One region of the Methylobacterium sp. AC690 genome, then DNA from elsewhere that is predicted to be linked to it. Evidence: predicted binding sites of a transcription regulator. Region 1 holds the regulator's gene; each other region holds the start of a gene.
The links. Region 1 encodes LexA, which represses DNA repair genes until DNA is damaged. Its sites were predicted from a motif close to TGTTCNNNNTGTGTTCNG; they were not measured.
Positions count from the first base shown of each region.

Region 2: a site for LexA is predicted at 1,317-1,334, ahead of AC0IY1_RS17305 (PA0069 family radical SAM protein). Genes of this name have one in related genera too.
Region 3: a site for LexA is predicted at 1,836-1,853, ahead of dnaE (DNA polymerase III subunit alpha). Genes of this name have one in related genera too.
Region 4: a site for LexA is predicted at 1,365-1,382, ahead of AC0IY1_RS18830 (ImuA family protein). Genes of this name have one in related genera too.

Region 1 covers NZ_CEEDOX010000005.1:220,542-224,015, forward strand. Annotated here, with positions in the region: gene sfsA (DNA/RNA nuclease SfsA) at 1-622, opposite strand, end outside; gene AC0IY1_RS08150 (DUF937 domain-containing protein) at 786-1,565, shown strand; gene lexA (transcriptional repressor LexA) at 1,784-2,536, shown strand; gene AC0IY1_RS08160 (ComEC/Rec2 family competence protein) at 2,530-3,474, opposite strand, start outside.
Region 2 covers NZ_CEEDOX010000014.1:107,694-111,167, forward strand. Annotated here, with positions in the region: gene AC0IY1_RS17300 (ribonuclease HII) at 1-198, shown strand, start outside; gene AC0IY1_RS17305 (PA0069 family radical SAM protein) at 164-1,288, opposite strand; gene AC0IY1_RS17310 (glycosyltransferase family protein) at 1,458-1,979, shown strand; gene moaB (molybdenum cofactor biosynthesis protein B) at 2,010-2,567, opposite strand; gene ypfJ (KPN_02809 family neutral zinc metallopeptidase) at 2,653-3,474, opposite strand, start outside.
Region 3 covers NZ_CEEDOX010000001.1:230,562-234,035, reverse strand. Annotated here, with positions in the region: gene AC0IY1_RS01120 (lipoprotein-releasing ABC transporter permease subunit) at 1-942, shown strand, start outside; gene AC0IY1_RS01115 (ABC transporter ATP-binding protein) at 956-1,681, shown strand; gene dnaE (DNA polymerase III subunit alpha) at 2,089-3,474, shown strand, end outside.
Region 4 covers NZ_CEEDOX010000016.1:70,297-73,770, forward strand. Annotated here, with positions in the region: gene AC0IY1_RS18820 (TerB family tellurite resistance protein) at 1-94, opposite strand, end outside; gene AC0IY1_RS18825 (collagen-like protein) at 250-1,176, opposite strand; gene AC0IY1_RS18830 (ImuA family protein) at 1,450-2,253, shown strand; gene AC0IY1_RS18835 (Y-family DNA polymerase) at 2,150-3,474, shown strand, end outside.

The DNA of each region.
Region 1 (3,474 bases):
GAGCCGTCTGAAGCGCCCGGTCGAAGGCGGGATCGAGGTCCCGGGCGGCGTCGAAGCGATCCGCCCACATCTGCACCACGATGATGACCATGGCCCGTCCCCCGGCCTCGACGACGGCCGCGAGGTCCATCATGTGACGGGCGCTGCGGGCGGCGACGCAATCCGGGAATTCCGCGAGGCCGGGCCGGCGCATCAGGTGGCAGTTCTTCACCTCGACATGGCAGGGGGGCACCCCCTCCCCCGTGGCGAGGAAATCGACGCGGCTGGCCTGGGCGTAGCGGACTTCGGGGCGCAGGTTCGTGTAGCCGGCGAGGGACGGCAGGCCGCCGGCGGCGAAGGCCTCCGCCACCAGGGCGTTCGGCCGCATCGTGTTGATCCCGACCCATTGCCGGCCGCCGGGCAGGTCCGCGTCCACCAATTCCCATGAGAAGGGCAGCTTGCGCGTCGGGCTGCGGACGTCGGACAGCAGGGCGCGCGCGCCCGGCACGGCAAGTCCCAGCATCGCCCCCGGATTGGGACAATGGGCCGTGATCAGGGATCCATCGGCAAGCTGCAGATCGGCGAGAAAGCGCTTGTAGCGCCGCACCAGGCGCGCCTCGATCAGGGGCGAAGGGAAGCGCATCGCAGGTCCGGGGTGAGAAACAGGTTGATGCAGGTTCCCGTCGGCGGGGAATCAGGCCGTGGTGAGGCGCCCGGGCTGGTCAGTGCTGACCGGATGCGACAGACTTCGCGGGGCGCGCCCGGGTCGATGACCGGGAAAGCCGTTGTCCGTCCGCGAGGCCGCCATGTTTAATGTGTTCGATCTCCTTCAGGCGCAGGGGGGCGCCAGCGCGCAGGGTTTCGGACGGCAGTTCGGCTTGTCGCCGGAGCAGAGCCTGCGCGCGATGCAAGCCCTGCTCCCGGCCCTGACGATGGGGCTGCAGCGGAACGTCGCCCAGGATCCGACCGGCTTCGCGCACCTCTTCAACCTCGTTGGGCCTGCCGCGTCGAAGGCGTCGAGCGCCACGCCCCAGATGGACATGCTGGTCCAGCAACTCTTCGGCTCGCCCCACCTGAGCCAGGCGGTTCTGCAACAGGCCGCCACCGTCAGCGGCGTCGCGATGCCGGCCCTGAAGCAGATGCTGCCGATCATGGCGGGCATGGTGGTGGCGGGGATCGTCCACGTCATGATCAACCAGGCGCCCGCCGCAGCGCCGGCGCCGCGCGCCGAGGCGAACCCTTTCGGCTTCCCGCCCAATGCCTGGTCGGAGATGATGCAGGCGTTCCTGAAATCCGGCGGCAGTGCCCCGGAGCCCGCGGCGCCCGCGCCTCAGGCCCGGCCGCGTCCGGCGCGGCTCGCGGCCTCGCCCCGGCCCGAACCGGCCGCGCTGGACACGTCCTCCGCGGAAGCGCCCTTCGACATGATGCAGCAGATGTTTCAGGCGGGCCTGGAGGTACAACAGGAGAACGCCCGCGCGATGCAGCGCCTGTTCGATACCTTCTGGCACGATCCCCGCGACCCGACTGAGACGGGCGGCCACGGGCCCGGCGATCGGCCCAAGACAGGAGGCACCGGGCAGCGCTAGCCGAAGAAGGCATGTGCGGAGACGCGGGCAATCGACTGACCCGAGGCGTTGCTGTCGAACTCAGCACCGCGTTCCACAATCCCCATCGCGCCATTGGGTTGGGCAAGGTGCCTCTAGACAGGAACCCTTGCAGAACACTTACGGAACGTTTAACGTGTTCGTGGTTTGTTTCTGGTGCCGCCCGCCGCGATCCGTGGCCCTAACGAAGAGTGCCCCGCATGTTGACGCGTAAGCAGCTGGACCTGCTCCAGTTCATCCAGCTCCGGATGCGCGAGAGCGGCGTTCCCCCGTCGTTCGACGAGATGAAGGACGCTCTCGACCTGAAGTCGAAGTCGGGCATTCACCGCCTGATCACGGCCCTTGAGGAGCGCGGCTTTCTGCGCCGGCTGCCCAACCGGGCGCGGGCGATCGAGGTGATCCGGATGCCGGAGAGCCTGGGCGGGAACGCGGGTGCCCCGCGCACCGCACCGGCCCCCGAGGTTCGACGCTTCACGCCGAGCGTGGTCGAAGGCGGGAAAGGCAAGGGCCTGCCGGCCGGCGCATCGGTGTCCCGCCTGCCGACCACGCAAGCCACCGACGAGAGCGGTCGGGCGGTGACCATCCCGGTGATGGGTCGAATCGCGGCGGGTACGCCCATCTCGGCCATCCAGGAACAGAGCCATTCGGTGACGATGTCACCCGATTTCCTGGCCGGTGGCGAGCATTACGCCCTGGAGGTGCGCGGTGATTCGATGGTCGATGCCGGCATCCTCGACGGCGACCTGGTCGTGATCCGCAAGCAGGATACGGCCAATACGGGCGACATCATCGTGGCGCTCATCGACGACGAGGAAGCCACGCTGAAGCGCCTGCGCCGGCGCGGCTCGTCCATCGCCCTGGAAGCGGCGAACCCGGCCTATGAGACGCGGGTCCTCGGCCCGGATCGGGTGCAGATCCAGGGACGGCTCGTCAGCCTCGTGCGCCGCTACTGAGGGATTTCTCTGTTCGGTTGGTCACCGGCAGGATCCAACGGATCGTCGGTGCGCTCGGGGATCTCCGGTAGAGCCGTCGCCGACGGTGGCGACGGTTGCGGGTGTGGTCCCGTCTGTTCCGACGGCGGCGGTGGCGGGGTTGCACGCCATGGCACGACGTCGCCGGGATGCTTCGCGGTGACGAGGGTCGGCCCATCGCGGGTGAGGCGGATGGCGGTTGCGCCGTGCGATCCCAGGAAATCCCGGTCGACGACGATCGGCGCGGCACAGCCTGCGGGTGCGGATTGCCGGGTGATCAAGATCGTGGCCCGGGCGCAGTCCTCCCCGAGGGCGCGCTTGTCGGTGATCAACGCGAGCACGCGGCCGTCCGGTGTGGTCAGGGTACAACCCAGGCCATCGCAGCGTGAGCCCTGATACCCCGTGATGTCCTGCACCCTTCGGTCGTCGCCATCGGCCTTGAGCCATTGCGCCAGCACGAAGGGGGGCGGCCGTCCAAGGGTGGCGAGGCGCCCGTTGCGCTCGCGGACGGCTGCGCCTGCCCCCTCACGATCGATGTAGATGTCGTAGCGGTCCGGGGCGGCGGCACAGGCGAGGCCGATCGCTGCCGGGATGAGGCCGAGCCAGCGCAGCGAAGAGGCCGGAAGCGTCAGGACGATCAGGGCCACCGCCAGAAGGCCGAGGGCGCCCGTGCCGAAGGCCGGGACCACCACGACGGCGTGTCCGAAGCCCGCAATCCAGGTGGAGATGGCGAGCATCCCCCGCACCGCGAGGCCCATCGCCCACCAGACCGGCTGATCCAGTGCGAACGGATAGGCCAGGATCCCGAGAACCGCCGACGGCATCACCGCCAGGGAGACCAGCGGCAGGGTGAGCGCATTGCCCACTAGCCCGAAGGGCTGCACCGTCTGAAAGTGATAGGTGGCGAAGGGCGCGGCGGC
Region 2 (3,474 bases), on a different contig from region 1:
GCCAAGACCCTCCGCGATACCCTGATGCGTCGGCTCGCCGGGCGCTACCCGGATTACGGCTGGGCCAGCAATGTCGGCTACGGCACGCGCACGCACCTCGCCGGCCTCGCACGCCGCGGCCGCTCACCCCATCATCGCCTCAGCTTCACGCGCGCCTATGACCTCAGAACAGGCTCAGCTGGTCCGTCGGAACCCTGAACAGGTCAGTCCGCAGGCGCCGCCGGACTTCGGGATAGCCGAGGCGCAGCCGGGCAAGCCGCATGCGCTGGCGGATCAGGTCGGCATAGGCGCCGGTGCCGGTCATCCGCGTGCCGAAGGCGGCGTCATAGGCCTTGCCGCCCCGCGCAGCGCGGACCAGCGACATGACGTGGTGTTGCCGGCCCGGATAATGCTCGGCGAACCAGTCATTCACCAGGTCATCGAGCTCGAGCGGAAGGCGCAGGAGCACGTGGCTGGCCTCCTGGGCGCCGAGGGCACGGGCCTGACCGAGGATCGCCTCGAGCTCGTGGTCGTTGAGCGAGGGGATGATCGGCGCGGCAATGACCATCACGGGGATACCGGCCGCGCTCAATCGGCCGATCGCATCCAGGCGCTTTTGCGGATGCGGCGCCCGCGGCTCGAGCCGGCGCGCCAGGACGGGATCCAGGGTCGTCACCGAGATTGCGACTTTGACCAGACCATCCCGCGCGAGGTCGGTGAGGAGGTCGAGGTCGCGCACGACGAGGTTCGATTTCGTCACGATGCCGACCGGGTGGCGGAAACGCGCCAGCACCTCCAGCACCGCGCGGGTGACGCGATGCTCCCGTTCGATGGGCTGGTAGGGATCGGTGGCGGTGCCCAGGGCGATGGTAGCAGGGCGGTAACCCGGCGCCGACAGCTCCGCTTCGAGCAGGGCGCCGGCATTCACCTTCCGGAACAGCTTGGTCTCGAAATCCAGGCCCGGCGAGAGGCCGACATAGGCATGGTTCGGACGGGCGAAGCAGTAGACGCAGCCGTGCTCGCAGCCTCGATAGGGATTGATCGAGCGATCGAACGAGATGTCGGGCGAGGTGTTGCGGGTGATCAGCGTACGGGCATGCTCCGGCCTCACCTCGGTCCGCAAAGCGACCGCCTCCTCCTCTGCGGACCAGCCGTCGTCGAAGGATTCCCGGCGGGCCGCCTCATACCGTCCGCTCGGATTGGCCGTGGCACCCCGGCCCCGCCGCCCCGACGGCTGCGGCGTCGTCTCACCGAGACGTCGCGCCGCCTCGATGTCGGCGAATGATGAGCGGAAGGCGTCTGCAGGCATGGGCCGAGTTCATCCAGAGGGATTGGATGAGAACGTATCACGAACAAACGTCGGGACAGTTGCAGATATTTCAGGCAGAACGCCCGTCCCTCAGCATTTCTACCCGCCTGTTAGCATTGCGCCGCCGTGAGATGGCTTTGCGCAACGCAAAAATGCGGTATGCGCGCGCATGCTTTCGGCTCTCATCTCCGTGACCCGGCCTGCCGACCCCGAATCCGTCGATCAACTCGCCGACACGCTCGGCGCGCTGGTGGCCGGCGTCGCGGCGGGGCTCGTCGGCGATGCGGTGATCATCGTGCCAACCGCGAATACGACGATCGAGACCGTGGCCGAAGCGACCGGTGCGAAGGTCGTTCTGCGCGGACGCGGGTCGTCGCCGTGGTCGGCAGGGGCGAAGGTCGCACGCCGGGACTGGGTCCTTTGCCTGGAGGCCGGCGATATTCCCGCCGAGGGCTGGATCCGTCTTCTCGACCGCTTCATCGGGACGGCGCGGCCGGAGGTCTCGCTGGCACGCCTGCGCCGGCCCCATACCGGCCTGCCCACGCGCCTGGCTGCCCGGGGCGAGCGCGTCATCGGCGTGAACGCACCGCGTCCGGGCGATCTGGTGCGACGCGACCGCCTCCTCGCCGGACCGAAATTTATCCGCCGACTGAAGGCCCGCCCGCTCGCGGCGCGGCTCGACCGGGCCTGACCACCGCGGACAATCCCCAGTCGGTGTGAATCAGACCGAGATCGATGCGCCGCGACGCAGGTGCTCGTCGAGACGGGGCATGATCTCGACGAAGTTGCAGGGGCGATGGCGATAGTCCAGCTGCGCGGCGAGGATACCGTCCCAGGCGTCGCGACAGGCCCCGGGAGAGCCGGGCAGCACGAAGATGTAGGTGGCGTTCGCGACGCCGGCCGTCGCGCGCGACTGCAGGGTCGAGGTTCCGATCTTGTCGTAGGAGATGCGGTGGAAGACGGCCGAGAAGCCGTCCATGCGCTTCTCGAACAGCGGCTCGATCGCCTCGGGCGTCACGTCCCGACCGGTGAAGCCTGTGCCGCCCGTCGTGATGACGACGTCGACGGCCGGGTCCCGGCTCCAGTTCTCGACCTGTCCGCGGATCGCCGCCACTTCGTCGGGGACGATCGCGCGAGCGGCCAGGGTATGGCCCGCAGCCTCAAGGCGCTCGACGAGGGTGTCGCCGGAGCGGTCGTCCTCCGCGCTCCGGGTATCCGACACCGTGAGGACCGCGATGGCTAGCGGGATGAAGCTGCGGGTCTTGTCGGATGCGACCATCATGGAATGCCTTCAGCCGAGCGCGGGCGGGACATCAGCGATCTTACGCGAAAGCCCCGCCCCCCGACAGCGCGCCGGCTGCACCTCAGTTACGCGCTGCCCGGAACGTGTCGCAGGACTTCGTCTGTCCGCTGCGATAGCCGGTCATGAACCAGCGCATCCGCTGTTCGGACGAACCGTGGGTGAAGGAATCCGGCACCGCGTAGCCCTGCGACTGCTTCTGAAGCTTGTCGTCGCCGATGGCGCTCGCCGCCTGCATCGCCTCTTCGATGTCGCCCTGCTCCAGGGCATTGTACTTGTCGTTCGAGTTCTTGGCCCAGACGCCCGCGAGGCAGTCGGCCATGAGCTCGATGCGCACGGAGAGCTGGTTCGCTTCCGTCTTGCTCGACGCGTTCTGCTGGCGCCCCTGCACCTTGCCGAGAATCCCGAGCTCATCCTGTACGTGGTGCCCGACTTCGTGGGCAATGACGTAGGCGTAGGCGAAATCACCCTTCACGCCGAACTTCTGCTCCATCTCCTTGAAGAAGGAGGTGTCGAGATAGACCTTCTTGTCGATCGGGCAGTAGAACGGCCCCATCGCCGCTTGCGCAGAACCGCAGCCGCTGCGGGTGCCGCCGGTGTAGAGCACCATCGCGGTCGGCCGGTACTGGCGACCGGTCTGGTTCGGAAGGACCTCTTTCCACACGTCCTCGGTGTTGCCGAGGATCGCAGCGGCGAAGCGGCCGCTCTCGTCGGTCGGCTTGGTCTTGCGCTGAGTCTGGGTCTGCGGATCGACCTGCTCCTGGCGGGGGCGTCCGCTGCCGGACATCTGCTCGGCACCGCCGATCAAGACGGCCGGGTTGATGCCTGTGACCCAACCGATGATGCACAGGATCACGATGGTGCCGATGCCGAGGCCACCGGCTCC
Region 3 (3,474 bases), on a different contig from region 1:
GGGCAGGCCTTCGCCTCGTCGCCCTATGGCGGCGCCGGCAGCGGCGTGCTGGTCCGCGGCATCCGGGGCGAGGACCTCGACAAGATCGGCGCCATCGCGAGCAACATCAAGGGCGGCAGCCTGGAGGGCTTCGACGACGGCTCGGGCGTCGCCATCGGCCGGCGCCTGGCCGAATCCCTCGGCGTCCAGGCCGGCGACCAGATCAACCTGCTGACCCCCAAGGGGGCCTCGACGCCGTTCGGCACGGCGCCGCGCACCAAGGGCTACACCATCAAGGCGATCTTCGAGATCGGCATGACCGAGTTCGACTCGACCTTCGTGTTCATGCCGCTCACCGAGTCCCAGGCCTTCTTCAACCGGGACGCCGATGTCAGCCTGATCGAGATCTACCTCGACAATGCCGAGGCGGTGGGCGCGATGCGGCCCGACCTCGAGATGGCGGCCGAGCGCCCGGTGCTCCTCACCGACTGGCGCCAGCGCAACCGAACCTTCTTCGGGGCGCTGGAGGTGGAGCGGAACGTCATGTTCCTGATCCTCAGCCTGATCGTCGTGGTGGCGACCCTGAACATCATCTCGGGGCTGATCCTGCTGGTGCGCGACAAGTCGAGCGACATCGCCATCCTGCGCACCATGGGGGCGACCCCCGGCACCATCATGCGGGTGTTCCTCATCAACGGGGCGCTGATCGGCGTGGTCGGGACCCTGAGCGGCCTGGGGCTGGGCATCCTGATCACGATGAACATCAAGGGGATCCAGCGGGTGCTGTTCCCCTCCGCCTGGGACCCCACGGTGCGCTTCCTGGCCGAGATCCCGGCCGAGATGAACGCCAACGAGATCACCGTGGTGGTCGTCACCTCCATCGCCCTGTCGCTGATCGCGACGCTGTATCCCTCGTGGCGCGCCGCCCGGCTCGATCCGGTGCAGGCCCTGCGCTACGGCTGAGGCCCGAACATCCATGACCACGAAAGCCGAGGCGCCCGGCGCGCAGCCGGTCCCGGCCCTGTTCTTCGCCAAGGTGGAGCGGCGCTACACCCAAGGGGCCGGCGACGGGGCCGGCGCCCTCGAAATCCTGCGCCAGGCGGATTTCGCGATCTGGCCGGGCGAGCTCGTCGCCCTGGTGGCCCCCTCGGGGGCCGGCAAGAGCACCCTGCTGCACCTCGCCGGCCTGCTGGAGCGCCCCGACGGCGGCGAGATCTATATCGGCGGCAGTCCGACGGCCGCGATGGGGGATGCCGAGCGCACCCGCCTGCGGCGCGAGGAGATGGGCTTCGTCTACCAGTTCCACCACCTCCTGCCGGAATTCTCGGCCCTGGAGAACGTGGTGATGCCGCAGCTCATCCGCGGGCTGTCCCAGCGCGAGGCCCGCGAACGGGCGAGCGAGCTGCTGAGCTTCCTCGGCCTGAAGGAGCGCCTCCTGCACCGGCCGGCCGAGCTCTCGGGCGGCGAGCAGCAGCGCGTCGCCATTGCGCGCGCGGTGGCCAACGGCCCGCGCCTGCTGCTCGCCGACGAGCCCACCGGCAACCTCGATCCGCACACCGCCGCCCACGTCTTCGGCATCCTGGTCTCGCTGGTCCGCGCCTCCGGCCTCGCCGCCCTGGTGGCCACCCACAACATGGATCTCGCCGCCCGCATGGACCGGCGCGTGACGATCCGGGACGGGCTGATCGAGCAGCTGCCCTGAGGGCGGGTGGGGGGGCTCCGCGCGGGCCATCCCTGCACTGGAGGGGCCGACGCCTCGCTTGAGCCCTCCCGGCCGATCCGCGACCCCGGGCCGGGGCGATGGAATTTACGCGACGTTAACGACGATCCGCCAGCGCGGAGACTTTCGCTTTACATAGAACAAAACAAGAACAAAACTCGGGGCGTCAACGAAAGGCGAGGCCCATGTTCAAGCGGATGATCCTGACGGGTGCGGTCGAGTTCATGGCCTTCGGGCTCCTGGCGATGTCCTTCGCCGCCTGGGCTGTCGCATTGGCGCCCTTGCGATAGCGTTGCGGCGGAGTCACAGGGGGCGCGCGGTCCACAGGGAAACGCGTCCGGGCGCCGGTTTCTCATGGATTGGAAACCACGACTCGGGCTGTTGGTCTCATGGCGCGCATCCTCCAGAATCCCCTGCTCAAAGACCCGGCTTACGTCCACCTTCACGTTCACTCGTCGTTCTCCCTGCTGGAAGGGGCCCTGAAGGTCGGCGACATCGTGAAGGCCGCCCTGGCCGACCGGCAGCCGGCCCTCGCGCTCACCGACACCAACAACCTGTTCGGGGCGCTGGAATTCTCCGAGAAGGCCGCCGGCGCCGGCATCCAGCCGATCGCCGGCCTCCAGCTCACCGTGGCCTTCGAGGCGCCCGATCCGATGGCGCGCGTCGGGCAGGGCCAGGCCGGCTGCGCCAACATCGTCGTGCTGGCGCAGGACGAGACCGGCTACGGCAACCTGCTGCGGCTGGCCAGCCGCGCCTATTTCGACGTCGCCCTGGGCGATGCCCCCCGCGTCAGCGTCGAGGCCCTGGCCGAGTCGAGCGCCGGCCTGATCGCCCTGACGGGCGGCTCCACCGGCCCCCTCGACAGCGCCCTGCGGCAGGGCCGGGCCGAGCTCGCCGCCGGTCGCCTGGCGCAGCTGCGCGGGGCCTTCGGCGAGGACAGGCTCTACGTCGAGATCCTGCGCCACGGCCTCGCCGACGAGCGCATGGTCGAGCGGGAATTGCTGCGCCTGGCGGACACGAACGGCCTCTCGGTGGTGGCCGCCAACGAGCCGTTCTTCGCCCGCGAGAGCGACTACGACGCCCACGACGCGCTCCTGGCGATCGCGGATGGCCGCCTCGTCTCGGACGACCGCCGCCGCAAGCTGACCCCCCGGCACGGCTTCAAGACCCGCGCCGAGATGGCCGCGCTCTTCACCGACCTGCCGGACGCCCTGAGCGCCACCGTCGAGATCGCCATGCGCTGCGCCTATCGCGTGCGCACCCGCAAGCCGATCCTGCCGAATTTCGGCGTCGTTGCCGCCCGCGACGCCACCGCCCCCGCGGCCACCCCCGACGTGGCGGCCGCGCCGCCCCTCGACGAGCCGGCGGAGCTGCGCCGGCAGGCGGAGGCCGGCCTCGAACTGCGCCTCGCCCAGCACGGCACCGCGCCCGGGATGTCCGAGCAGGTCTACCGCGACCGCCTCGCCTTCGAGCTCGACGTCATCGTGGGCATGAAGTTTCCCGGCTACTTCCTGATCGTGTCGGACTTCATCAAGTGGGCCAAGGACCACGACATCCCGGTGGGTCCGGGCCGCGGCTCCGGCGCCGGCTCCCTGGTGGCCTGGTCGCTCCTCATCACCGATCTCGACCCGCTCCGCTTCGGCCTGCTGTTCGAGCGCTTCCTGAATCCCGAGCGCGTCTCGATGCCGGATTTCGACATCGACTTCTGCGTCGAGGGCCGCGAGCGCGTGATCCAGTACGTGCAGCAGCGCTACGGCGAGCGTCAGGTGGCGCAG
Region 4 (3,474 bases), on a different contig from region 1:
GCCCCGCCACTCCGCCGATGAGGCCGCCGAGGGGGCCGCCGATGGCGAGGCCGAGGCCGGCCCCGCCGAGCTTGCCCCAGATGCCCACGCTCATCGGGCAACCCCGCGGGTGCAGGGAACGGGGCTGGAAGGGTCAGGAAGCATGGACGGTAGCGACACGTGGGATCGACTTCGGCGCGAAACGAAGCGCGTCCTTACACCGGACGCCTCCGTTTCGGCGAGGGGCGATCGCCCGGGTTGTCCGGCGCCTCAGCGCCGGGCGCAGAAGCCGACGAGCCCCTGGCTCTCGGTGGGGCAGGTCGCACTCAAGCTTCCGTCGGCTCCCGCCGTCACGATGGCGCTGCCCCCCTTCAGGCAGAGGGCCGAGGCCAGGATCTCGGTGCTCTCGCAGGTGATGCTGCAGCCGGAGGCCGGGCAGGTGTCCTGGCGCACCACCCGGAACGGCGATGCGGGTGCGGCGGCGGCCAGGGCGGCCTGACCGGCCTCGCCCTTCTGACCCGCCGGGCCGCGCTCGCCGGCCGCCCCCTTCGCGCCCGTCTCGCCCTTCGGTCCGGCATCCCCCTTCGGACCCGGCTCGCCCTTGAGACCCGTCTCGCCCTTGGGACCTGCCTCGCCCTTGGGACCTGCCTCGCCCTTGGGTCCGGCTTCCCCCTTGGGTCCGGTCTCGCCCCGGGGACCCGGCTCGCCCTTCGGTCCCTGGGGACCGGGCAGGCCGGCGACGCCCTGCGGGCCGGCGGGGCCGGTCTCGCCCCTGTCTCCCGCGTCTCCCTTCTGCCCCGTCTCGCCCTTCGGGCCGGGCTGGCCGGCAGGTCCGCAATTGGCGATGACCGCCTCGCGCTCGTCCTCGCCCGCCTTCAGGGTGGCGATGCAGTTGGTGGGCACGTAGGGCAGCCGGAAGACGAAGCGGCCCCGGCTGTCGGCGATGATCGAGATGTCCTCGTCGAGCACCACCACCGTGCCGGGCTTGCGCACGCTGCCGGAGATGCGGAGGTCGCCGTTCTCGAAGCGGGCATCGTAGACCTGGATCGGCTGCGACGCGACCTGGGGCCGGCGCACCTTGGACGCGGCCCGGGGCTCTTCGCCCCTGGGTTGGGCCGCCGTCTGCGCCGCGGCGGGGAGCCCTCCCGCGACGGTGATCAGGCCCGACAGGACCACGAGGGCACGAGCGAGACGCATGGAGTTCTCCCGGCTGATCCGCGTCTTGTGCGCGGCAGGTGAGGAGTGCTGCCCTGCCCTCGCCACAGGGTCAAGCGTGGCGCAAATGCCGGCCCGCGGGACGCCATCCACAGGCATCCACAGCCTTCCACAGGCCAAGTCCTTGAGCGGCGACGAAATTCCGAATCCCCCCGGAAACCGATTGAGTCTGTTCCTGTTTTGTTCTTAGCGTAGCGGGATGGAGCGGAGCCGATGAGACAGAGCCCTGAAGACCTTCCCGATGTGGAGACCGCGATGGCGTCGACGGACCACCCGGACGTGGGATCTCCGTCCCGGGACGCGGAGCCCGTGGATCTGGCCGCATTGCGCGACCTCGTGGCCGGGCACGGAGGGGGCTCGGTCCTCCGGGGTGCCCTGCCCTTCGGCATCCACGACGTCGATTCGCGCCTCGCGCAGGGTGGGCTCGCCCTCGGGCAGCTGCACGAGATCGCCCCCGACCAGGCGGGCGACGAGCCGGCGGCCCTCGGCTTTGCCCTGGCGCTGGTGGCGCGCCACCTCGCCCGCGTGCGGGGCGAGGCCCTGCTGGTGGTGGGCCAGGGCCACCCCCTCCCCTACGGCCACGGGCTCGCCGGCCTCGGCCTCGACCCGGGGCGGCTCCTGCTGTTCGAGGTCGCCAGCGACGGAGACGCCTACCGGGCCCTGGAGGAATCCCTACGCGCGCAGGGGCTGGCCGCCGTGGCGGGCCTCGTCGACGCCGCCCTGCCCCTGGCCCAGAGCCGGCGGCTCCACCTCGCGGCCGGGCGAACCGACCTGCTTCTCCTCGTCCTGCGGCCTCCCGAGGCGGAGAGCCCCAACGTGGCCGCGACCCGCTGGCGGATCGCCGCCGGCAAGGCCCTGCGCGACCGATTCGGCTGCATCGAGCGGCCGTGCTGGCAGGTGACCCTCGACCGAAGCCGCAACGGGCGGACCGGACATTGGCTTCTGGAGTGGGATCATGCCGCGCATCGTTTCGGTCTGGCTGGAGCATTGGCCGGTCACACGGTTGAGGCGGGCCCGGGCGCGGCCCTGTCCGACCGGCGCGTCCAGCGCTCGGGCTGACGGCGGCCGGGAAGACGGCACCCAGCAAGACCGCGCCCAGCAAGACCGCGCCCAGGACGACGGCGCTCACGGGGACGGCCCCCTGGTGGTGGCCGCGATGGAGGCCAACGGCCTGCGCTTGGTCGCGGTGGACGCCGCCGCCCGCGCCCTCGGCCTCGAGCCCGGCGAGACCCTCGCCCGGGCCCGGGCCCGGATCGGCACGCCCGTGGCCGTCCATCCCGCCGACCCGGAGGCCGATGAGGCCGCCCTGCATCGGCTCTGCCTCTGGGCCAAGCGCTACACCCCGGTCGTGGCGCCCTACGGTCCGGCAGAGGGCGCCGACGGCTTCTTCCTCGACATCGCGGGGGCGAGCCACCTCTTCGGAGGCGAGGCGCAGTTGCTGGCGGACCTCGCACGACGCCTGTGCGCGGGCGCGATTCCGGCCCGGATCGCCCTCGCGGACACGCCCGCCTGCGCCTTCGCCCTGGCGCGCCACGGCGGGGGTGGCCTCGTGGCGCCCGGATGCAACGGGGAGGCCCTGCAGGCCCTCCCGGTTTCCGCCCTGCGCCTCGATCCGGGCAAGGCGCAGGCCCTGGCCCGCCTCGGCCTGCGCCGGATCGGCGACCTCGCCGCCGCACCCCGGGCGCCCCTGGCCCGGCGCTTCGGCGAGACCCTGCTGCTGCGCCTCGACCAGGCCCTCGGCCGCCGGCCCGAGCCCCTCGTCTCGGCGGAGGACCCGCGCGACTTCGAGGCCCAGCGCGGCTTCCTCGAACCGATCGGGCAGCCGGAAACCATCGTCGCCACGGCCACGGGCCTGATGGAGCGGCTGGCGCCCCGGCTGGAGGCGGCCGGCCTCGGCGCCCGGGCGCTGCGGCTGTCCCTGACCCGCGTCGACGGGGTGGTGCGCACCCTCGACCTCGGGATGAGCCTGCCGAGCCGTTGCCCGGTCCAGCTCGCACGCCTGCTGACCCTGCGCCTCGATCGCCTCGGCCCGGCCCTCGATGCCGGCTTCGGCTTCGAGACCGTGGGCCTCGCCGTCACCGCCACGGGCACGATCGCGGCGCGTCAGGGCACGCTGGTGGAGACGCCCGCCGAGGGCGGAGGCGCCGAGCATCTGGGCGATGCCCTGCGCCAGCGCCTCGGCCGGCGGATGATGCGGCTCGGCTTCCGCGCGAGCCACCTGCCCGAGCGGGCCGACCTCGTGGAGCCCTGGCGGGCGGATCGCCCCACGCCGGCCGGCCG